DNA from 4 places in the Blautia sp. MSK.18.38 genome. Region 2 is predicted to be linked to each of the others. Evidence: predicted binding sites of a transcription regulator. Region 2 holds the regulator's gene; each other region holds the start of a gene.

Region 1 (6,223 bases), on a different contig from region 2:
ACACCGGAAAGGAAAATTCCTGCTGTCGGTGATTCTACAGGACGAAGCTTTGCATGGGCTTCTGTAAGGAAATTGTTGGTGTCAATACTTGCAGTAAGCATGGTAGCGATCTTACGTACATCCGGATTTGGCTCAATGGCTGTTGCAAGAACTACCATATCTGCTTTCTTGAAGATCTGCTTATTATCAAGAAGATCCGAGCCCTGAACAAGAAGTGTTCCATCCGGCTGCGGAATTACTTTTCCTACCTGACCTTTGATGTAGTTTACGTTATACTGCTCAACTGCTCTTCTGTAAAACTCATCGAAGTTTTTACCAGGTGTACGGACATCAATATAAAATACCGTCACATTGGTATCCGGATATTTATCACGGATCAGCATGGCATGCTTAGCTGTGTACATACAGCAGATCTTGGAACAGTATGGCTTTCCACGGTCATCGGAGCAACGGCTTCCAACACACTGGATAAATACGATCTCCTTCGGTGCTTTTCCATCGGAAAGGCGCTCAAGATGTCCTTTTGTAGGTCCTGCAGCATTCATGATACGCTCCAGCTCCAGAGATGTGATCACATCCTTGCTCTGGCTGTATGCGTATTCATCGTATTTGTCAAGCTTGATGGTATCAAATCCGGTTGCCACCACGATCGCTCCGTATTTCTGTGTTACGATCTCATCCTGCTGATCGTAATCAATGGCTCCTGCCTGACATACTTTGGAGCAGACACCACATTTGCCTGTCTTAAATTTCAGGCAATGCTCTCTGTCGATCACAGGAACATTTGGAATCGCCTGTGCAAACGGAGTATAAATAGCTGACCGGTTGTTCAGCCCTCTGTTGAACTCATTTGGAATCTTTTTGGAAGGACATTTTTCCTGGCAGACTCCACAGCCTGTACATTTGTCCATGTTGACACTTCGCGCTTTTTTGCGGATATCAACAGTAAAATCTCCTACAAAACCTGCAACTTTTTCTACTTCACTGTATGTATAGATATTGATCTTTTCGTGAGCTGCAGCCTCCACCATTTTTGGAGTAAGGATACATGCGGAGCAATCCAGAGTAGGGAAGGTTTTGTCAAGCTGTGACATTCTTCCGCCGATACTTGGTGTTTTTTCCACAATATCAACTTCATAGCCTGCATCGGCAATATCAAGAGCCGTCTGGATTCCGGCGATACCGCCTCCGATGATCAGGGCTCTCTTTGTAACCCGGCTTTCTCCCGGCTGAAGAGGAGCATTTAAATTGACTTTTGCTACTGCTGCTCTTGCAAGGATCACGGCCTTCTCCGTAGCCTCCTGCATATCCTTGTGGATCCAGGAACAGTGCTCACGGATATTTGCGATCTCCACCATATATGGATTCAGGCCGGCCTTTTCCGCTGCTTTACGGAAAGTTGCCTCATGCATACGCGGAGAACAGGAACAGACAACCACTCCTGTGAGATTTTTTTCACGGATGGCTTCCTGGATCCTGGACTGTCCTGCTTCGGAACACATATACTGATAATCTTCTGCATGGACAACTCCTGGCTCTTTTGCAATGATCTCCACAACCTTTTTCACGTCTACCGTAGCGGCAATATTACTTCCGCAATGACAGACAAATACACCGATTCTCTGCACTTTCTCACCTCCTGTATCTTCTGAACGCACTTACAAGCAGCTGCTGAGGAAGCTCCGGATCAAGAAGCTCCGGAATTTCATTTGGTGAAAGATAGTCTCCGCCTTTTTCCCGAACAACCAGCTGTCTTGCCCCGTCAATGATCTTTCCGGGTTTTACGTCTCGCGGACAGCGCTCCACACAGGCAAAACAGGAAAGACATTTCCACAGGGATGCTGAATTTACAAGTGCTTCGATATTTTCATTGATCACGTAGGACACAAACTGATGAGGCTTGATATCCATCTCGTCAAAGGATGGGCAGGTAGCAGAGCATTTGCCACACTTCATACATTTCAGAGGATTGGTCCCGCTGATCTCCTTTATTTTTTCCGCAGCAGAATGGTTATCTCTCATTTTGCCACCTCCTCTTTGACGCCAAGGGCTTCTGCCAGAAGCTCTGTAAAATAGTAAACCGGCATTTTATTTCCGGAATTTTTATTCAGATTGTATTTGCAGAGCGGACAGGCAGTGATCAGCATATCTGCGCCAAAGCCTGCTGCGCTTTCTTCAATCTTTTCACACATATTCTGTGACATTTCTTTTTCTTTCAGGGATATATATCCTCCACAGCATTCATTTCTGTAAGGATAGATCACAGGCTCAGCGCCAAGGGCACGGATAAAATCCTCCATGATCCTTGGATTTTCCGGATCATCAAATGCCATGATCTTTCCAGGTCTCAGAAGCAGACATCCGTAATAGGCTCCGATCTTCTTTCCGGTAAAAGGATTTACTACTTTTTCTTTCAGTTTATCAAAACCGACTCTGTCCCGGAGAACCTCCAGATAATGGAGAACGGTTGTCTCTCCTTCATAGGGAGCTTCCAACTGCATATAATTGTTGGCTCTGGTCCGGATATCTTCCACATTTTTCATATCATCATTGACACGCTTGATCACATGATGACAGGCTGAACAGATCGTCACCAGATCCTGGCCTTTTTCTTTTGCCTGGTTTAACGCACGGACGGAAGAAAGCTTTGTGGCGATCTCGTCTGTGCCAAGCGGATAAACACCACCACAACACTGCCAGTCCTCGATCTCCTCAAGCTCAAACCCAAGGGCTGCGGCACTGGCTCTGGCATACTCATCCAGATCTTTGGCCTTTGTTCTCAGGGTGCAACCCGGATAATAACTGTACTTCATACCTTTCATTATCCTTTCTTAGTCTAAAATCTGACGTTTATAGTAGATATTCTTGTTCATATATTGTCTTTTTTTTAACGATACATGAATAAAAAAATGAAATCTCAACTAACACTTATTTGAGTTTTTTATCAATTTGCACCCAAATAAAAGAGAAAAACACTCTTCCTCCGCAATTAAGAAGTGTATTAGCTCGATTTCCGAAATCATCATATCACGTTATTTCTGTTTCGACAAGGCTTTTTCGATATTTTTTTGTGTTTTTTTTAACGTACTTTTGAAAAGCCTTATCATTTACGATCCTGCTTCCATGATAATTTTCATTTTCGGGCATAAAAAAAGCTCCGGATCTCTCCGAAGCTTTTTTGCTCCTATCAGTAAATAATGATCGGATAACCTGCATCAATGGTGTTATAGATCAGTGCTGCCTGATCCTTAGGCAGATTGATGCAGCCGTGGCTTCCGTTGGTTTTATAACGGTTCCCGCCAAAGGATGACTGCCAGGACGCATCATGAAGTCCCTGTCCGTAGACAAAAGGCATCCAGTAATTAACCTTTACATCGTAACCATATTCATTGCTGGTAAGGTTAAAGGGACTCGCCTTGTAGGCGATCGGCCATGCACCACGATATGTTTCACGCCCCTTCACCGGCTTACCGCTGACAATATCTGTTTCCGTCACAAGGCATCCGTCCTTGTACAGCCACAAATGCTGTGCATCCAGACTGACCTCTATGTAACTGCCTGCCAGATCGTCTGTTCCGTTTCTCTGGTATCCTTTTTTGCTGTAAACAGGCTCTCTTGTTACAGCAGTACCACTTTTCAGGTCTTCCAAAAGCTGCGCATATTCTCCGTCCTGATCGATCCGGTATCCGTACTCATTTCCCTCAATGGTCACATCCGTTCCCGCAGATGTATGAAAGGTGCGGGGAACATAAATGGTATTGTATTTGTTGGCAAGCTCACTGATGTAGGCTTTAATGGCTTCTTCATCTAAAGTCAGCGTCTCCCCCTCAGCCTTCAGCCAGGATGTGATCGTATCGGAATCCAGAACAGCCGTTTCACTTCCGAATGTATAAGTTACTGTACTGCTGCGGTATTTCTTCAGCTGGCTGTTCAGGTCTGTAATCTTATTTTTCATATCCTCTGTTACAGTGACCGTCGGGCTTACATACACATGCTTGTTGATCGGTACTGTGATGGTATCCCCAAGCAGAGCCGTATCAAATGCTGCGTTCAGATTTGTGTCCACGGTAGTCTCCAGCTTATCCGGATCGATCTCCGTCCCCTGTACCTGTTTCACAAGGGTGAATTCTTTTTTCTCCTTATCGTACTGAATGGCTGCATCAACAGAAGCTTTTCTTTCTTCCGTACCGAAATTTGAAAGATCGAGAGCCTGCTTTTCCTGCTCCTCATCTTCCTCGATCTGACATTCCGGTTCTATATTTTCTTCCTTTGGAAAAAGCTTCCGGCTCTCTTCCCGCTGTTTCTGAATTTCTGTAAGCTTACTCAGAAGGGCTTCTTCATTGAGACTGTAGCCCAGCTCTTTCAAAGTTGTACTGTAAACTTCCTGATCATTTTCCTGAAAGGATACCGGACGATCTGCAAATTCCGCAGTGATCTTTTCTTCTGCCTGCTTTGCATCCAGTCCGGAAACATTCACTCCCCATATGGAAATCTTCCGTCCCAGCGTATTATGATCTGCCAAGTATGTATAGACAAATAACCCTGCCACTGCCAGGATCGTTACGCCAATGCAGATCCCAAGTATGATCTTCAGTGTCTTTTTACTGATGGTTGATCTTTTCTCCATACCCTTATCCCTCGAGTCTTATGTAATATATGTTATGTTGTCACACTGGCCGTTATTATAATACAATAAATCCCATTTTCTGTAAAAATGACTTATCCCGGATCCTTCTGATCCGGTAAAAAAGACAGACTGACGCCTCTGCGAAAATCTGTCTTTCTCATACGTTTCTTTATCTGTTTCTGGCAGCAGTATTTCTCTCAGAATCTTCTGCTTCTTATTCCGGCATTACGATCTTGCCTGCAACGGCACAGGCTGCTGCTGTTTTCGGAGATGCCAGATAGATCTGAACCTTGGAAGTTCCCATACGTCCCAGAAAATTACGATTGTTGGTTGCCACAACCTTCTCACCGTCTGTCAGGATTCCGCCGGTTCTTCCGCAGCAAAGTCCGCAGCCCGGATGCGTAATGATAGCCCCTGCTTCCGCAAGAGTATCCAGAATGCCAAGCTCAATAGCTTGGCGGTAAATTTTGCGGCTGGCAGGAGTCACGATCAGCTTTACAAAGTCTGCAACCTTTTTGCCCTTCAGCACCTCTGCTGCCGCCATAAGATCCTCCAGACGTCCGTTGGTACAGGAACCGATGAATACCTGGTCGATGGTCTCACCCTGAAGCTCACTGACATCACGGATCTTGTCCACCTGAGACGGACATGCCATTACCGGCACAAAATCCTCTGCTTTATAAGTTATGGTCTTCATGTAGACAGCATCCTCATCTCCCACAAGACTCTTCTGATAATCATCAAGCTCTACGTTGCAGTAAGCAGCTGTCTTCTCATCCGGTGTGAAAAGTGCACATTTCGCACCGGCCTCAATTGCCATATTCGCCATAGTCATACGGCTTGCCACAGACATATTTTCAATGGTGCTTCCGGAAAATTCCAAAGCACGGTAAGTAGCTCCATCTGCACGAAGGTCACCGATCAGGCGGAGGATAATATCCTTGGACATGACATTCTCCGGAAGTTCTCCGTCGATCACAACCTTTATGGTTTCCGGAACCTTGATCCACATGGTTCCTGTTCCCAGGATGCTGGCCATCTCTGTGTAACCGATGCCGGAAGAAAACGCACCGACACATCCATAAGTCGTGGTATGGCTGTCTGTACCAAATACAATATTACCGGGTTTAACATAACCTGCCTCAGTCATAAGCTGATGACAGATACCGTCACTTCTGTGTACGTTTTTCATGCCATATTTAGCTGCAAAAGCATCTCCCACATGGAAATGTCTGGTATCATCCTGCTGACTTGCCGGTACAAGATGGTCATAGATCAGAACAACCTTGTCCGGATCCCACAGCTTCTGAAAGCCCATCTCCTCAAATTTTTCCGCTACAAACGGAATAAAGATATCATGGATCATCACTCTGTCCACATTGACCGTCACGATATCACCAGGTTTTACTGCCTTGCCTGTATTATGTCTGATAATTTTTTCAATGATCGTCTCGCCCATTATTTCTCTCCTCTCCGTTTTTTAGTCCAGGCCGTTCAGCTTACGCATGGCTTTTACCAGTCCGCCAGCCTGGATGATATCCATCAGATTCTCCGGAAGAGAAGCGATCGGGTACTGTTTTCCATTGTGCTCTACAT
Region 2 (6,223 bases):
CGGTCCGATCACGATCACATCACACCAGGATAGAAGCTGTTCATTGGATTCCTGATCAAAGCGGCTGCAGACCATAGCCTCCGGAAGGAGTATCTGCAGTGGGATCCTGTTGGCTTCCACAGTCTGGATCTTTACCATTCCCGCACCGGCACGAAGTGCTGCACTGGCGCTTAAATAAGCGGCTCCACACATTCCCTCACTTCCGGTCACAAAGAGCACTTTTCCGAAGGTACCCTTGTTTCCGCCGGGATCACGTTCCGGAAACAGCTTCAGATCTTTATTTTCCAGACAGGCGGCAGATGCAGTCACAGCTTCCTGCTCATAGATCCCGATATCGGCGGTAACGATCCTTCCTGCATACAGTCTTCCCGGATAAAAGCAAAGACCTCTTTTCCGGTAGGCAAATGTGACAGTCAGATCGGCGCTGAAGGCAATTCCCATTTCCAGGCCAGTATCTCCGTTCACTCCTGACGGGATGTCAACTGCAATCTTTTTGGCCCTCGCACTGTTCATCTCATGGATGATATCAGCATAATGCCCCTCGATCGGACGCGTCAGGCCTACCCCAAACACGGCATCTACTATAGTAGTATATTCACTCCACTGCGGGTTATTCACCTCCGGGACACGATAACCGGAAGCGATCTTATACTGAAGAGCTGTCTCTCTGGTCATTTTATCTTTGTTTCCGACCATATAAAACTCTACCCGGATTCCCTTCAGATGGAACAATCTGGCAACAGCGATACCGTCACCGCCATTATTTCCGCTTCCGCAGACTACCAGGATCCTTTCGTCCTTCTGGAGATACTTTTCTGTTTCCTCTACCACCTTCAGTGCCGCCCGCTCCATCAGAACCTCGGAGGGAACTCCGATCTCACGGATCGTTGTGGAGTCCAGATCCTTCATTTCTTTGCAGGTAACAAGCTTCTTCATTCTGTCTTCTGCCTCCCCTCTGTCATAGAGAAAGCTGCCGTTTCCGGCAGCTTAACAATTCTTACTTATCCACATGTTCCTGCCTGTATTTGCTGAGATTATAAGACAGTGTCATCAGACTCTCGGAAAGATGAACGTTCTCTACGATCACATCATCCGGTGTCTCAAGATCGAGATGTGCAAAATTCCAGATTGCCTTGATCCCGTTCTCCACCAGGATATCTGCCATTTCCTTGGCTTTATTCTTGGGAAGTGTCAGGATCGCGATCTCCACGTTATTCTCTCTCAGGAAAAACGGAAGCTCACTGAGCATCTGGATCTCAAGTCCACGGACTGCGATGCCCTCAAGCACAGGATTTACGTCAAAGATACCAACCAGCCTGAACCCGCGCTTCTCAAAATCCACATAATTGGCAAGTGCCTGTCCCAGATTACCGGCACCCAGGATGATCATCGGATGAACGGTATCCAGTCCCAGGATCTTACCGATCTCTGTATAAAGATAGTGTACATTATAGCCATACCCCTGCTGCCCAAAACCGCCAAAATTATTAAGATCCTGACGGATCTGAGAAGCTGTGGTATGCATCTTTTTACTTAATTCATTGGAAGAAATACGTTCTACATTATCTTCCATCAGCTCTCCTAAGTAGCGGTAATAGCGTGGCAGACGCTTAATCACCGCTTTCGAGATTTGTTTTGTCTCCACGATAGTTTTCCTCCTTACCTTACACTAGGTTAATTATAACGAATTGACATTTTCCTGTCAATTAAAGTTGTCTATTCTGTACAAATTTCTTTATAATTTTTCTAATAATTGATTTTTTCTTTGAAATCCCGGCAGTTTCCGTTATAATAGGTGGAGGATTTTTCCCTGTTCAGACATAAACAGGGGTGATTCTTTATACAGGAGGACAGTTTTTATGATTTTATCATGTCAGAATATATGCAAGGCCTTTGGCGAAAAAGTAATTTTAAATGATGCATCCTTTCACATTGAAGACCGTGAAAAGGCTGCTCTGATCGGATGCAATGGTGCAGGAAAGACCACACTGCTGCGTATCATCATGCAGGAGCTTTCTGCTGATTCCGGTACCGTGGTGCTTGCCCGGGATAAAAATATCGGCTATCTTGCCCAGTACCAGGATATCCACGGACATCATACCATCTACGAGGAGCTTCTTACCACCAAGCAGCACATCATCGATATGGAACGCCGTATCCGCAATATGGAACAGGAAATGAACACGGTGACCGGTGATGAGCTGAACCGTCTGATGGAAACCTATACCCGCCTGACCCATCAGTTTGAGCTGGAGAACGGATACGCTTACAAAAGTGAGCTGACCGGTGTCTTAAAGGGTCTCGGCTTCACGGAGGAAGATTATGACAAGCAGATCGAAACTCTTTCCGGCGGTCAGAAAACCCGCGTGGCGCTGGGCAAGATGCTTCTTTCCAAGCCGGATATCCTGCTTCTGGATGAGCCAACCAATCACCTGGATATGGAAAGCATCTCCTGGCTGGAAACTTATCTTCTGAATTATCCGGGAGCTGTTTTTATCGTCTCCCATGACCGTTATTTTCTGGATAAGGTAGTCACCAAGGTCATTGAGATCGAAGCCGGACAGACCCGCGTATACAGCGGCAACTACTCTGCCTATGCTCTCAAGAAGGCTCAACTTCGTGACGCACAGTACAAGGCATACTTAAATCAGCAGCGGGATATCAAGCATCAGGAAGCCGTTATCGCCAAGCTGAAATCCTTTAACCGTGAAAAATCCATCAAGCGTGCGGAAAGCCGTGAAAAAATGCTGGACCGTGTACAGAGGATCGAAAAGCCTCTTGAGCTCCAGGACCGGATGCGTATCTCGCTGGAACCACGGGTGTTAAGCGGAAACGATGTGCTCCACGTGGAAGCGCTTTCCAAGGCTTTTCCGGGACAGACCCTGTTCTCCGATATCTCCTTTGATATCAAACGCGGCGAGCGTGTGGCACTGATCGGAAACAACGGAACCGGAAAGACCACCATGCTGAAGATCATCAACGGTCTTATTGAGGCAGATGCCGGCAAATTTTCCCTTGGTTCCAAGGTGCAGATCGGTTATTACGATCAGGAACATCATGTTCTGCATATGGACAAGACGATTTTCCAGGAGATCTCCGATACTTATCCGACTCTCACAGAGACCGAGATCCGAAATATGCTTGCCGCATTTCTCTTTACCGGAGATGATGTTTTCAAGGAGATCTCCGCACTTTCCGGTGGAGAAAGAGGCCGTGTTTCCCTTGCAAAACTGATGCTTTCCGAAGCCAACTTCCTGATCCTTGACGAGCCTACCAATCATCTGGATATTGCCTCCAAGGAGATCCTGGAGGAAGCACTGGTCAGCTACACCGGTACAGTCCTTTATGTATCCCATGACCGTTACTTTATCAATCAGACTGCGACCAGGATCATGGAACTGACAAACCAGGCAGTGGTAAATTACATCGGTGATTATGATTACTATCTGGAAAAGAAGGAGGAGCTGACCAGTACCTATGCACCGGGAAGCACTTCTCCGGAGGCACCTGCCGAAGAAAAATCGGTTTCCGAGAACAAGCTTTCCTGGCAGCAGATGAAGGAAGAACAGGCAAAGAAACGAAAACGGGAAGCCGAGCTGAAAAAAGTCGAAGCCCGTATCGAAGAGCTGGAAACAAGAGACAGCGAGATCGACGAAACCATGGTCCTTCCGGATGTCTGCACCAATGTAGCGGAATGTACAAAGCTGAGCCGCGAAAAAGCAGCCATCGCTGAAGAACTGGAAGAGCTTTATGAAAAATGGGAAGAGCTGGCCTGACGGTCAGCTCTTTTTTATCCCCTCATGTTTTTATGGAAGCAGCATGCCGAGATGCTGTTCAAAGCATACACCATCGTTACGGTCTGTTCCTTCCTCCACCGCATCCCGGATCGATGCCGAGATAAAGTCCACGGCCAGCTCTGCACAGGTTTTCATGGAATATCTTTTTACCAGCCCTGCACTGAGCACGGATGCAAAAAGATCTCCTGTCCCGGAATAGCTTCCGCCAGATTTCTCTGCAAATACCCAGGAGCTGTTTCCGTTTTCCAGGACAAGATTTCCCATTTTCAGAGGCTGCCCCTCCTCCCTGTGATCCACTCCGGTGATCACAACGGCAGGAAGTGAAAATTTCCGGGCAAGTCCGCACCCGATCTCCCGGATCTCTTCCATCCGCCGGGCCTCTGATGCCTTTTGCAGTTCCTTCCAGATCTCCTCCATTTTTTCTTTTCCGTAGAGAAGAAGGAGGGCTTCCGTAAGGTTCGGTGTGATCACATAGGAACGACGTGTCAGTTCGCAGAACCGGCTGCGAAGCTCTTCTGTATAGATCGGATAAACCGCGCCGTCATCCCCCATCACCGGATCTGTAAGGATCAGAGTATCCTTCCCTGCAAACGCATCCATAAATTTCAGGATCCTGTCTGCCTGCTTATCGTCAGAAAGAAATCCTGTATAGATCCCATCCGGGAAAAATCCTCTTTTTTTCCACTGCTCCATATATGGTTCCATATGCTCTGTGAAATCCTCACAGAAATAACTTTCATAACCGGTCTGGTTGCTTAAAACAGCGGTGGGAAGTGGACACGCCTGGACTCCCATCACCGAGATCACCGGGATCGCTGCTGTCAGTGAACATTTCCCCAGCCCGGAAAGATCATTGATCACTGCTATTTTTTTCATGGTAATTCTCCAGTCTTGAGTTTTTTTCTGTAATATTATAGAATGAACTGTCAGGTTTACGCAATCATTTTTGGAAGGAAATCATCATACTTATGTTAAATATATCTGCAGAACACAAAAAAGAACACCTTTATCTGGAGGTTTATCACTATTACCGGAAGCTGATCCTGGAAGGCCGTCTCCTTCCCGGAAGCAAAATGCCCTCCCTCCGCAAATGCGCCCAGGAGCTGAAGCTGAGCCGTACCACCATCGAAAATGCCTATCTTCTGCTGGCAGCAGACGGCTATATCATCGCCAGGGCACAAAGCGGCTATTATGTCACCAGCATTGCTTCCAAGCAGCATCTGCTTCCCCCCGAAAAACAGGATAAGGATATCACGCCCTGCCTTTATGATTTTGCCTCTTCCGGTGTTGACCGGGAAAGCTTCCGTTTTGATCTGTGGCAGCGTTACATCAAAAGCGCCCTCCGCCAGGGCGAACGTATGCTTTCTTATGGCGAACCCCAGGGCGAAAGCGATTTCCGGGAGGTTCTCGCAGACTATATCCGGGAACGCAGAAATGTGATCTGCTCCCCGGATGACATTGTAGTAGGAGCCGGTCTCCAGCCCCTTCTCCAGATCCTCTGTCCTCTAATCCATGAACGGAAAACCGTTTCGTTCCCCACACCGTCCTTCACCACATGCAGCACCATCTTTCAGGATTACGGCTTTGATGTCCATTACCGGGACAAAAGCTGCGATGTGATCTATGTTTCTCCTGCTCACATGACGAAATGGGGCGAGATCATGCCGGTAAAACGACGCCTGGAGCTGATCCGTCATGCGGAGATCAATGACCATCTGATCATTGAGGATGATTTCGAAAACGAATTTGTTTATTTCCAGAAGCCGACACCTTCACTTTTCGGTCTTGCAGGTGGTGAAAACGTTGTCTATATCGGTTCCTTTTCCAGGCTGCTGCTGCCCTCCATCCGTGTCAGCTTCATGGTACTGCCACGCTCTCTCCGGGAAAAATATACAAAAAAAGCAGCCTTTTATAATCAGACTGCTTCCAAGGCAGAACAGATCGCGCTCTGCCAGTTTATCCGCGACGGGCATCTGGCTTCCCAGACTAGAAAGCTCCGCCGCCTTTATTCCCAGAAGCTGAAGGCTCTTTCCCAGGCTGTCCGGGAAACCTTCGGCCAGGACTGCCAGATTCAAACAGGAACCGCAGGAACCAGCCTTGCCCTTACTCTTCCCTGTTCTCTCACAGGCAGTGAACTGACAGACAGAGCCCGGAACCGTGGTCTGGGACTGGAGGTTCTCAGAGAAAACGGAGCCGAGGTCACCCTGGTCCTCTCCTGCTCCTCCATTCCATCCAAGGATTTTCTGCCTGCCTGTCAGCTTCTGAAGGAGGTTACCGGCTCCTAATCTCTCCGGTTATCGATCATGTAGAGCAGGGCATTTACAATGCACGCAGCAATATTGCTTCCACCCTTGCGTCCTTTTGCCACAATATAAGGCACATCTGCGTGCATGATTAGCTCCTTGGACTGCACAACATTCACAAAG
Region 3 (6,223 bases), on a different contig from region 2:
GATGATCAGTGTATCTACCTTGTCAAGAAGGTTGTTGATTACAGAGATCTTGCTGGAAACCTTAGCACCGCCAAGAATTGCTACGAATGGTCTCTCCGGATTGTTTACAGCGTTTCCAAGGAAATCGATCTCTTTCTGCATCAGATATCCTACAACTGCTGTTTTTACATATTTGGTAACACCTACGTTAGAGCAGTGAGCTCTGTGAGCAGTTCCGAATGCATCATTTACAAATACATCACAGAGGGAAGCAAGATCTTCGCTGAACTTGTCTTCGTTCTTTGTCTCTTCTGCACGATAACGTGTGTTCTCAAGAAGAACTACATCGCCATCTTTCATCTCTGCTACAGCAGCTTTTGCGTTCGGTCCTACTACCTCAGGATCTGCTGCAAATTTTACTTCCTGGCCAAGAAGCTCAGAAAGACGAACTGCTACAGGTGCAAGAGAAAGCTCCGGTTTCGGCTCTCCCTTCGGTTTTCCAAGGTGGGAGCAAAGGATAACCTTTCCGCCGTCTGCGATCAGTTTCTTGATTGTAGGAAGAGCAGCTACAAGACGGTTCTCATCTGTGATCTTTCCATCCTGAAGCGGAACATTGAAGTCGCATCTTACAAGTACTTTCTGTCCTTTTACATTGATATCGTCAACACTTTTTTTGTTCAGCATCTCTATATCTCCTTAACTTTTATTTCTGCAAAAGCAGATGAATAAGGGCGAGCGGTATTGTTGTCCGCTCTGTTAACAGTCATTTCCTCAGACATTTTTTTGTTTGATCTTTTGGAAAAAAAGGGCCCGGTCCTCTTCAGACCGGACCCTTTCTGAGTCTATTCTTCTACACCCGTTCGCAGAAAATTAAGCGTTCAGAAGTTTTCCGAAGTGCTTGATTGTACGAACCATCTGGCTTGTGTAGGAGTTCTCGTTGTCATACCAGGAAACTACCTGAACCTCTGTTGTGCCATTCTCAAGTGGAAGTACCATTGTCTGAGTAGCATCGAAGAGGGAACCAAATCTCATACCAACGATATCGCTGGATACGATCTCATCCTCGTTGTATCCGAAGGACTCGTTAGAAGCTGCTTTCATAGCTGCGTTGATCTGCTCTTTAGTAACGTTTCCTTCAACTACTGCTGTAAGGATTGTTGTAGAACCTGTTGGGGTAGGTACACGCTGTGCAGAACCGATAAGTTTGCCGTTAAGCTCTGGGATAACAAGTCCGATAGCTTTAGCAGCACCTGTGCTGTTCGGAACGATGTTAACTGCAGCTGCACGGGATCTTCTCAGATCGCCTTTTCTCTGCGGTCCGTCAAGTGTCATCTGATCGCCTGTGTAAGCGTGGATTGTGCACATGATACCGGATTTGATCGGTGCAAGATCGTTAAGAGCCTTAGCCATTGGTGCAAGGCAGTTTGTTGTACAGGAAGCTGCGGAGATGATCTTGTCCTCGTTTGTAAGACCCTGATGGTTTACGTTGTAAACGATTGTCTTAAGGTCGTTTCCAGCCGGAGCGGAAATAACTACGTGCTTAGCACCTGCATCGATATGAGCCTGAGCTTTGTCTTTGGATGTGTAGAAACCTGTGCACTCAAGAACTACGTCTACACCGATCTCTCCCCATGGAAGCTCTGCAGCGTTAGCCTTAGCATAGATTTTGATCTCTTTTCCGTCTACTGTGATGGAATCCTCGCCTGCTGTTACTTTATCAGCAAGAGCATATCTTCCCTGTGTAGAATCATATTTTAATAAGTGAGCAAGCATCTTAGGAGATGTAAGATCGTTGATTGCTACGATCTCAAATCCTTCTGCTCCAAACATCTGACGGAATGCAAGACGACCGATACGTCCAAAACCATTAATTGCAACTTTTACTGCCATGATAAATTCCTCCTATGAATTGAATGGTGATTAAATCGTTCCTTTGTTAAAGAAACATCAACCTGTTTCATATTGTACCTAATTCCAAACAAAAATTCAAGAGCTATTTATAAAAAAGAACATTAAAATAAATATTAAGAAAATTTCTGAAAAATGTGCTATAATTCTCTGATAGAAAGTTCTGTCCTGCTGATTCCTAAAACGGATATCTATATTCCCGCTGGGAGTTTGACTTTCCCGGATTCATAACAGGCAGATACGATCATTGTCACAGAATATAAAGGCTTGAATATGGAGGTACAAAATGGACCAGAAAATTTTATGGGACTGCCATATGCACTCCTCTTTTTCCGCAGATTCCGATACACCGATGGAAGAAATGATCCAGACTGCCGCAGACCAGGGTCTCACGGGAATCTGTTTTACTGAACATTTTGATCCGGATTATCCCGATACTCCGGAAAATCTTGATTTTTCCCTGAACATCCCTGCATACCGCCAGAAACTTGAGAGTCTTGCGGATGCTTTTAAAGACCAGATCCAGGTTAACTTCGGGATCGAGCTTGGACTTCAGCCTCAGCTTGCAGAATCTTTTTCCGATCTTCTGAAAGAAGTTCCCTTTGATTTCGTTATTGGTTCCTCCCATGTGGTGCACGGATACGATCCTTATTATCCTTCTTATTTTGAGGGCCGTAAGGAATCCGCATGCTACATGGAATATTTTGAATCCATCCTGGAAAATATCGCTGCTTTTGACGAGATGGATGTGTACGGACATATCGACTATGTAGTACGTTATGGTCCAAATCAGAACCGTCAGTATTCTTATGGAAGATATAAGGAGATCCTGGACGAGATCCTGCGGACATTGATCCGCAAAAATGTGGGAATCGAGCTGAACACAGGCGGTTATCACTACGGGCTTGGTGAACCGAATCCATGTGTCAATATTATCCGACGTTACCGTGAGCTTGGCGGTGAGATCATCACCATCGGTGCAGATGCCCATACTCCGGATAAGATTGGCTACGCTTTTGACAAGGCGGCTGATGTTCTCCGTGAATGTGGTTTTTCCTATTATGCTGTATTTAAAAACCGCCGTCCTGTTTTTCATAAGCTGTAGCTCTGTTTCTCTCTCCGGTGAGAGAGTTTACATTTTATACCGAAAATATCATTTTATCTAAGGAGGAACTCTATATGTCAACAAAAAGACTCCAGAAAAAGAAAGCTGCCATGCAGGCAAAAAAAGAAAAGCAGCTGAAAAAAAATACCAGTGCTGCCAAATCTGTTGAAAATGCTAAAGCCGAAGTGAAAAAACTTGAAACCGTAAAGAAGGAAACGCTTAAAGTCGAAACTTCCAAAACTGAACCGATCAAAGTCGAGACTTCCAAGACCGAACCGATCAAAGTCGAGACTTCCAAGACCGAGCCGATCAAGGTCGAGACTTCCAAGACTGAGCCGATCAAGGTCGAGACTTCCAAGACCGAACCGATCAAGGTCGAGACTTCCAAGACTGAGCCGATCAAGGTTGAGACTTCCAAGACCGAACCGATCAAGGTCGAGACTTCCAAGACCGAGCCGATCAAGGTCGAGACTTCCAAGACCGAACCGATCAAGGTTGAGACCTCCAAGACTGAACCGGCGAAAGTTACTACTTCCAAGACCGAGCCTCTGAAAGTCGAAACTTCCAAGGAGGACACAGCTTACGATGCCCTCTACGAGAAACGTCTGAAATACTACTACAATGATCTGAAATGGCTCTACTGCGAACTGTTCCGCGATCACCCGGAAGTTACCGGCACATTCTCAAGCCTCACAAAAAAGATGAAAGAAATCTACCGTGAGCGTTCTCTTTCCATGAAGGAAGCCGACCAGAACTGCGCTGCAGATCCTGACTGGTTCCGTAAGACTACTTTCACCGGAATGGCTGTAAATCCTGCTGACTTCGCAGATACTCTTTCCGGGCTGTCCGATAAGCTGGACTATATCAGTGAATGCAAAGCAGACACTCTGTACCTGACAGATCTTTTCCAGGCAACCTCCAACTGCTCTCTTCGCATTATCCCGGAGATCGGAACTTCCGAAGATCTGTACACACTTGCAGCTAACTGTAGGAAAGCAGGTATCCGCCTGGCTCTTGAGATCCCGTTAAGTCTTTCTGTGGATGACCCACAGTCCGGTGCGCCATGTGTGCTCCAGACTCCGGCTTATTTCAATGCAATGCTTCTTCAGATCCTGGAGCTTGCAAATGAAGGTGCTTCTGTATTCAGCCTTGGTGTCCTTCCGATGATGCCGGAAGAAAATCTCTGGAAGCTTCACTCTCTGCTGCGTATGACCCGAATGGTGTGTGAGATCGTATGCCCCGGAATTCTTCTCCTTGGCGAAACAGACCGCCCACCTGCAGAGGCTGCTGCATTTGGCGGAACTTCCGATATGCCGGAACTTCACATTGTAAACAGCACCCAGCTGATGTCCGATCTCTGGCATACCGTTGCCACAAAGGACACTGCCCTTCTCCGCCGGGGAATCGACAGAGCTGCAGACCTTCCGCAGGCACCGGTATTCCAGAATTACCTCCGTAACCGCAACACGGTACGCTGGAATCTGGACTATGATTTCCTGAAAGGAAGCTTTATCACAGAAGGGCCTCACAGAGATTATCTGAATGAATTCCTGGCAGGTATTTTCCCTGATTCCTTTGCCCGGGGTGAAATTTATGTAAATCCGGAAACCGAGAAATCTGAGCTCTGCGGAACAACCGCATCTCTTGCAGGAATCGAGCGTTTTGATTATGAAGGAAATATGGAGGGTGTCAGCCGGGGAATCCGCTATGACGTAGCACTTCATGCATTGCTTCTTTCCCTCCCCGGAATTCCGGTACTTCGAAGCGGTGACGAGGTCGGACAGCTGAATGACTACACCTATAAAACAGACATTTCCAAAGCAGCTGATCCCCGCTGGCTCCACAACGGACGTTTCAACTGGGCACTTGCCCGGAACAGAGCCGATGCCGAAACGATCCAGGGACGCATTTTCAACAGTCTTGAGCAGCTGGAATCCATCCGTGCCAGCCATCCGGTATTTGCACCTGAAGTTTCTGCACATACACTGGAAACCTGGGAAAAAGCTCTCCTTGCCCTGGTAAGAGAAACTTCTGAAGAAAAGCTGATCTGCATCTACAACTTCAGCGACCAGGATAAGGTAGCCTGGATCAACGAACAGGACGGTACCTACACAGATCTTCTCACAGGAGTTCAGAGAGACGCACAGGCTGTAGAGATCCCGGCTTTCGGATTTATCTGGCTTATGCACACAAAATAATAGCTTTGTCAGGCGGATATCCACAATCTGCATTCTCTACACAGCTCTGCACCGGATAACTGGATAACTGCTTCACAGTTTATTTGCCAAAAAAGGACACTGCCATTTTCAACGGGCAGTGTCCTTTTTTATTTCTCATATTATTATTTTCTCAGCTTATCAATAAATGCAGCAAATTTCCCCTGTTCCCCACTATCCAGCGAACGGCTGTAAATATTTCTGAGCCAGGCCGTGATCACATCGATCAGGATCGGAGAAAATGTCATCAGAAGGAACACCAGAATGATCATTCCGAATTCCAGCGATCCCAGTGTCAGAAGATTCTGCAGAACCACCGCCGCACCGAAAAAGATCACCTGCATACTGTAAATGATCACCTTTCGATACTTATTCAGAGGTGCGTAAACTGTCTTAAGTGCCGCCATATAATTCCATCCTGTTACAAGCACACAGGCTGTATTCAGCATAGCATTGGAATGGTATACATTCTGGCATACCAGCATCACACTGAACACACAGCCCGTGATGGTCACAGCAGCCGGAAATGCATTCATAAATACATGACGCAAAAATGTATGGTCGATCTTCTCATAATTATTCTCCTGTGCCAGAAGGAATGTAGGAATACCAACAGCGCAGGCACTGATCAGAGACATCTGGATCGGCTCAAAGGGATAGGAATCCCCGAAGAAGATCGTGATCAGTGACAGCAGCACGGAAAAAATCGTTTTGATCAAAAACATAGATGCCGCAGTACGGATATTATTTACAACCCGGCGTCCCTGATTCACAATTTCCGGCATTGCTGCAAAATTAGAATCCAGCAATACCACATTGGCAATATTCTTGGCAGCATCACTGCCCTCAGCCATGGCAATACTGCAGTCCGCCTCTTTAAGCGCCAGAACATCATTGACACCATCACCGGTCATGGCAACCGTATGCTTCTGAGCCTGTAAAGCCTTCACCATTGCCTGCTTCTGCTGAGGTGTTACACGTCCGAACACACTATATTCTGCAACTGCCTCGTCCA
Region 4 (6,223 bases), on a different contig from region 2:
CGCTTCCGTCCTGTCCGTTAACGATGATGTAATCCCCTACCTGGAAAGGCTTGAACAGAAGAAGCATCATGCCTCCTGCCAGGTTGGCAAGTCCGCCCTGGAGGGCAAGACCCATAGTAACACCTGCAGTTCCGAGAAGTGCTGCCAGAGATGATTCCTTTACTCCAAAGCTTATGGATATGTTAAAGATCAGGAGTATGTAAAGTACGATCTTGACCAGTGAGGACATAAACTGTGCCACTCCTGTATCCAGCCTGGATTTTGTCAGTGATTTCCTCACAAACTTTACGATCCATTTAATTACCGTGCTTCCTACCCAGAAAGCAACAATAGCCAGAACAACCTTGATTCCGAATTTCGTGATGTCCGGCAGATAATTTTCAAACATCTGCCTGTACTGGCTTACCTGATTTCCGACCTCCTGCACGGTCTGTACAGTACTATCCAAATATAATCCCTCCTGTCTGATCGATTATTCGATATACATATGCGGATCGATCTATGAGCTTCAAAGCTTATTTCTGATATAAGCATTTCCTATAATCCGCATCTGGTAATATAATAATACAGCAGTGGTTTTTCCCTGTAAACCTGATTTCTCCGGTTCTATAAAGTATAGGGTATAAACCACTGCTGTATTTCTGTTATAGCTTTATTGTATATCTGTCCGGTAATCCGCCGCAGAATGCTGCAGAATATACTTGCCTGCTTCTCTTTACTCAGTTTTTCTCTTTATTTACTGATTCCCTTCATGGAAAGGCTGATACGTTTTTTCTTCATATCAACACCAAGAACACGGACATCCACGATATCTCCCACACTGACTGCTTCCAGCGGATGTTTGATGAATTTCTCGCTCATCTCGGAAATATGGACCAAGCCATCCTGATGCACACCGATATCCACAAAAGCACCGAAGTCAATAACATTGCGGACAGTTCCCTTGAGGACCATGCCTTCTTTCAGGTCCTTCATATCCAGGACATCGGTACGGAGGATCGGTTTCGGCATCTCGTCACGTGGATCTCTGGCAGGTTTTTCCAGTTCCTTTACGATATCACGTAAGGTTGGCTCTCCGATCTCCAGCTCCTTTGCCAGTTTTCCGTAATCGCGGATCTGCCCAGAAATACCGGTAAGCTTACGCTCTGCCACATCTTCCGGTGTGTAGCCCAGCTTTTCCAGGAGTTTTTTTGCTGCGTCATAGCTTTCCGGATGGACACTGGTTGCGTCCAGAGGATTTTTGCCTCCTGTGATCCGTGTGAAACCTGCACACTGCTCAAAGGCTTTCGGACCAAGCTTGGCAACCTTAAGAAGCTCTCTTCTTGTCTGGAAACGGCCGTTTTCCTCACGGTAGGCTACGATATTCTTTGCGATGGCCTTGCTGATTCCGGAAATATACTCCAGAAGGGATGCAGACGCAGTATTCAGATCCACTCCGACCTTGTTTACACAATCTTCCACAACGCCGTTAAGGGCTTCTCCCAGCTTTTTCTGGTTCATATCATGCTGATACTGACCGACACCGATGGATTTCGGATCGATCTTTACAAGCTCTGCAAGCGGATCCTGTACACGTCTTGCGATGGATGCGGCGCTTCTCTGTCCAACATCGAAATTCGGGAATTCTTCCGTGGCAAGCTTGCTTGCGGAATATACAGAAGCACCTGCCTCGTTGGTGATAACATACTGGACCTTTTCAGGGATTTCCTTAAGAAGCTCCACGATGATCTGCTCGGATTCTCTGGATGCCGTTCCGTTTCCTACAGAGATCAGTGTCACATGATATTTACTGATAAGCTTTTTCAGGGTTTCCTTTGCGGCACGGATCTTGGTCTCATTGGTTGGTGCTGTGGGATAAATAACTGTGGTATCCAGAACCTTTCCGGTAGGATCTACCACTGCCAGCTTGCATCCGGTACGGAAGGCAGGGTCCCAGCCAAGAACTACCTGTCCTGCAATTGGAGGCTGCATGAGAAGCTGCTCCAGATTTTTGCCAAAGACATGGATGGCACCGTCCTCTGCTGCCTCTGTAAGGGCGCTTCGGATCTCACGCTCAATAGCCGGTCCGATGAGACGTTTATAGCTGTCCTCAATGGCTTCTTTCAGAACAGGTATAGTGTATGGATTATCGCGGACGATCACCTGTTTTTCAAGATAACGGATGATCTCTTCCTCAGGTGCAAGGATCTTCACAGTAAGGAATTTCTCTTTCTCACCACGGTTCAGAGCAAGGACACGATGACCTGCAAGCTTTTTCACCGGCTCCTCAAAGTCATAATACATCTCGTATACAGACTGCTCCTTCTCATCTCTTGCGGTAGAACATATAGTTCCCTTATCCATTGTTCTCTTACGGATACTGATACGATAATCTGCTTCATCAGAAATGTGTTCTGCAATGATATCTCTGGCACCGCTGATGGCCTCTTCCACAGTTTTGACTTCTTTTTCCTCAGAAAGAAATGTTTTTGCCTCTTCTTCAAGAGGTTTCTTCGTCATCTGGAGAAGGATGATGTCGGCCAGCGGTCCCAGACCTTTTTCCCTGGCGATGATGGCACGTGTACGGCGCTTCGGGCGGTACGGACGGTAAAGATCCTCTACCACAACGAGTGTCTGCGCTGCCTCGATCTGTTTCTTCAGCTCCGGAGTCAGCTTGCCCTGCTCCTCGATGCTGCCCAGAACCTGAGCCTTTTTATCCTCAAGATTTCTTAAATAAGTAAGTCTCTCATTAAGATTACGAAGCTGTTCGTCGTTCAGTGTACCGGTTGCTTCCTTACGGTATCTGGAAATAAAAGGAATGGTGCAGCCTTCATCGATCAGCTTAACCGCTGCCTCGACCTGCCATTTCTCAACGTTCAATTCTCTGGTAATTACCTGAATAATATCCATTTTTATCTTTCTCCCGTTGTTTCAAATTTGCCTGAGGCTGCTTTTTCCTCTTTACACAGCTTCTGACATTTATCAAAGATCAATCTGTGCGATCACGTCCTTCAGAGCATTGGCGCTTGCATGAAGCTTCTCTGTCTCCTCCTCGGTCAGCGGAACACGAACGATACGTTTTACACCTTCCGGTCCGATAGAAGCCATGGTACTAAGACATACATCTTCAACACCGTACTCTCCGTGAAGCATGGTTGATACACTGACTATTGTATCAGATGCTGCAAGAAGAAGCGAGCAAAGTCTGCAAACAGATACGGCTACCGCATAAAATGTAGCACCCTTCTTGGCGATCACAGTTGATCCTGAAGTATGAACATACTCCAGAACCTCTTCTCTGTCAAGTGGTTGCAGATCTTTCTGATCCTCATGAACGATCTTGTCAAACTCATCAAGGGTCGCACCTGCAACAAAGGCTCTGGACCACGGTACAAAGGAAGTATCTCCATGCTCTCCGAATACATAGGCGTGGATGTTTTTCTCAGATACACCGTAGTGCTGAGAAAGTCTGCAGCGGAGACGGGCCGTATCCAGGGCGGTTCCGGAACCAAGGATCTGATTTTCCGGCAGTCCGGAAAGCTTTGCAAATGCATAAGTCATAATATCACATGGATTACTTACGATAATATAAAGCGCTTTGGGAGCCACCTTTACGATCTCCGGAGTAATACTCTTCATAATGTTGACGTTGGTCTGTGTCAGCTCGATGCGAGTCTGTCCCGGTTTTCTGGCAATACCGGAAGTGATGATCACAATGTCAGAATCTACAGCATCCGGGTAATCTCCTGCCACGATGGAGATCGGCTCACGGAAACTGGTTCCCTGCTCAATATCCATAACCTCACCTTCAGCCTTATCTTTGTTAATATCGATCAGAACAATCTCTGATGCAATACTCCTCTGTGATAAGGTATAAGCGATAGTTGCTCCTACACTTCCTGCTCCGATGATCGTAATTTTACTGCTCATATTTGTTCTCCTTTCAGCGTTGTTTGTCATTTTAATAACAACTTTAATTACACACATTCAAACATAACATAAAACATTGCCCTGTGCAATAAAAATTTTATTGTATTTCTCAGGTTAATTCCCGCTAATTTGTATTTCAAATTATTTAAACCGATTATATTTTCTGATATTTTCCCTATTATTCTGTATACATTCCTGTTATTTTTTTATCGATTTATAGAAGCAATTTCAGAAACCTAGCAAAAAACCTCTGAACTTCAAAAAAAATCAAGAAGTCCAGAGGTTTCTTTCACCTCTTATTATTGGCTTAGATTCAGATGTTTATAGCTGCTCCAACGTTCACCCGGTTAATTCTTTGCCTGGGCAAGGGCTTTTTGTGCAGCGTCCAGGATCCCTTCGGAAGAATATGTGGCTCCGCTGACAGTATCGATTCCATCCGCCGACTGGTTTGCCATGATCTGAGAATAGATCGTGCTCCATGCAGGATCAAAAAATTCCGGTGTATCCTGATTTGTCTGCTCAATGGATACGATCTGGCCTCCTGAGATCGTAATTATCAGATATGTTTTTCCTCCATATCCAAAAGCCGAGCCTGTATACGTTCCATCTCTGTACATTCCCACCGGTTCCGGTGCTTCCGTTGGCTCCGGTGTTGCATCCGGCTCATCTGTCCCTGGTGTTGGAGTTACATTGGGTTTTTCAGGAACCGGCGTCACATCCGGGTCGTCCGGCTCCGGCGTCGGGGTTGCTGCCGGCGTCTCTGTTGGCTTCGGTGTGGCTGTTGGTTTCGGCGTTGCCGTAGGTTTCGGTGTGGCTGTTGGCTTTGGTGTCGGTTTCTTTGTCGGAGTTGGTGTCGGTTTCTTTCCATACTCCGGATTGATCGCTTCTTTAAGAGCTTTTTTTACAGCGTTGAGAATTCCGTTGGAGGAATAGGTTGCTCCGCTGACTGCATCAATATCATCTACAGAATCCGTACCAATGATCTGTTCCTCCAGCACGCTCCATGCTTTTTCAAAAAACTGCTCCGTGTCCGTATTTTCCTGTTTCAGGGCTTCGATCACTCCATCCTTGATGGTCACAGTTACCTTCACGTCTCCATTGAAGCCCTTTGCCGAAGCTGTATATTTACCGTCCAGATATTTTTGGGGACTGTCCGGATCTTCCGGTTTCTTTGTAGGAGATGGTTTTTTTGTAGGTGACGGAGCTGATGTCGGAGTTGGTAAAGCAGTTGCTGCAGGTGTAGGGGTGACCTGCTGGCTGTTTCCATCTGCCGCTGCCTGGGAGAGGGCATTCTGAACTGCCTGGATGATTCCGTTGGAGGAATAGGTTGCTCCACTTACTGCATCTACATTCGGTGTATTTCCGGCGATCATCCTGCTGATCACACCCTGAGCTGACGCAAAATACGACGCAGTTTCTCCAGATGCCTCCAGAATATCTATGGCCGCAATCTTTCCACCGCTGATTGTTACTCTCACGCGAATCGTCCCGCCAAATCCGGTTCCGCTTCCTTCATACGTACCGTCCTTATATCCATCTGCCGGAACGCTTGCTACCGGTGTCTGCGTGGTTCCCTGTCCTGCGGCGCTGGCATTGCTTTTTGCAGATTCGGAAACCGTTCTTGTACCTGAGCTTTTTTTCGCTGCTGTTTTTTTTGCACTTTTTTTCGATGAGCTTTTCTTTTTTGTTGTACTGTTTTTCTCAGCTGTGGCAGTTGTGCTGTCAGAAACAGTATTTTCTTTTTCATACCCGAGATATTTTTCCAGCTCTGAAGCGGACATTACGGTCGTCTCTGCCTGCCCGACTGCTTCTGTCTCTCCATCAGAGCCCTTCGCCTTTATGCCTGAAAACACAAGCGCCGCAATCACAGCAGCTGCAGGGACCAGCTTGGTCCAGGGTATCTTCGGAGTATTTTTTTCCTCCTGCTTTTTATCTTTCAGATCTTTTTCCATGCTTCCTTACTCTCTCCTCTTTTCTTGCGGCCTCTGTCAGACATTGCTCTTCAGAAATCAGCAGACCTCTGCCGCAGACATTGCTCTATGTCTGCGGCAGAGGCTTCTGGATATCTGTGATCACATTCGGTTCAACAGCAAAATTATTTAACTGTTACCACAAATTTCTTTGTAATTCCGTTGCATTTCACTGTGATCGTTGCTTTACCTTTTTTGATTCCCTTTACAACACCCTTGCTGTTTACAGCTGCAACTTTTTTATTGCTGCTTGTATATGTAACCTTGCCTGCAGGTGCTGCTTTGGATCTGATGGTTGTTGTTTTACCTTTTTTGATCGTTGCAGAAGATTTTACAAGACTGAA

What was found. Region 2 encodes Rex, which represses fermentation and respiration genes when NADH is low (regulators of the CRP and FNR family bind a similar motif). Its sites were predicted from a motif close to ATTGTTAANTANTTAACAAT; they were not measured.
Region 1: NE638_RS08295 (CoB--CoM heterodisulfide reductase iron-sulfur subunit B family protein) is a predicted target of Rex. The motif match lies at 2,876-2,895, and genes of this name have one in related genera.
Region 3: gap (type I glyceraldehyde-3-phosphate dehydrogenase) is a predicted target of Rex. The motif match lies at 1,912-1,931, and genes of this name have one in related genera.
Region 4: NE638_RS04715 (L-lactate dehydrogenase) is a predicted target of Rex. The motif match lies at 3,932-3,951, and genes of this name have one in related genera.

The regions. Positions count from the first base shown of each region.
Region 1 is NZ_JANFYP010000010.1:100,306-106,528, reverse strand. Features, by position in the region: gene NE638_RS08305 (CoB--CoM heterodisulfide reductase iron-sulfur subunit A family protein) at 1-1,628, opposite strand, end outside; gene NE638_RS08300 (4Fe-4S dicluster domain-containing protein) at 1,633-2,022, opposite strand; gene NE638_RS08295 (CoB--CoM heterodisulfide reductase iron-sulfur subunit B family protein) at 2,019-2,813, opposite strand; gene NE638_RS08290 (L,D-transpeptidase family protein) at 3,188-4,627, opposite strand; gene NE638_RS08285 (3-isopropylmalate dehydratase large subunit) at 4,842-6,086, opposite strand; gene NE638_RS08280 (LeuD/DmdB family oxidoreductase small subunit) at 6,108-6,223, opposite strand, start outside.
Region 2 is NZ_JANFYP010000009.1:50,570-56,792, reverse strand. Features, by position in the region: gene NE638_RS07435 (NAD(P)H-hydrate dehydratase) at 1-936, opposite strand, end outside; gene NE638_RS07430 (redox-sensing transcriptional repressor Rex) at 998-1,645, opposite strand; gene abc-f (ribosomal protection-like ABC-F family protein) at 1,860-3,776, shown strand; gene NE638_RS07420 (pyridoxamine kinase) at 3,807-4,673, opposite strand; gene pdxR (MocR-like pyridoxine biosynthesis transcription factor PdxR) at 4,766-6,082, shown strand; gene NE638_RS07410 (precorrin-8X methylmutase) at 6,079-6,223, opposite strand, start outside.
Region 3 is NZ_JANFYP010000002.1:126,663-132,885, forward strand. Features, by position in the region: gene NE638_RS02020 (phosphoglycerate kinase) at 1-663, opposite strand, end outside; gene gap (type I glyceraldehyde-3-phosphate dehydrogenase) at 850-1,869, opposite strand; gene NE638_RS02030 (histidinol-phosphatase HisJ family protein) at 2,174-2,992, shown strand; gene NE638_RS02035 (alpha-amylase family glycosyl hydrolase) at 3,067-5,190, shown strand; gene NE638_RS02040 (cation-translocating P-type ATPase) at 5,334-6,223, opposite strand, start outside.
Region 4 is NZ_JANFYP010000005.1:34,828-41,050, forward strand. Features, by position in the region: gene NE638_RS04705 (mechanosensitive ion channel family protein) at 1-448, opposite strand, end outside; gene NE638_RS04710 (Tex family protein) at 733-2,889, opposite strand; gene NE638_RS04715 (L-lactate dehydrogenase) at 2,962-3,909, opposite strand; gene NE638_RS04720 (FMN-binding protein) at 4,257-5,861, opposite strand; gene NE638_RS04725 (penicillin-binding Tp47 domain C-containing protein) at 6,005-6,223, opposite strand, start outside.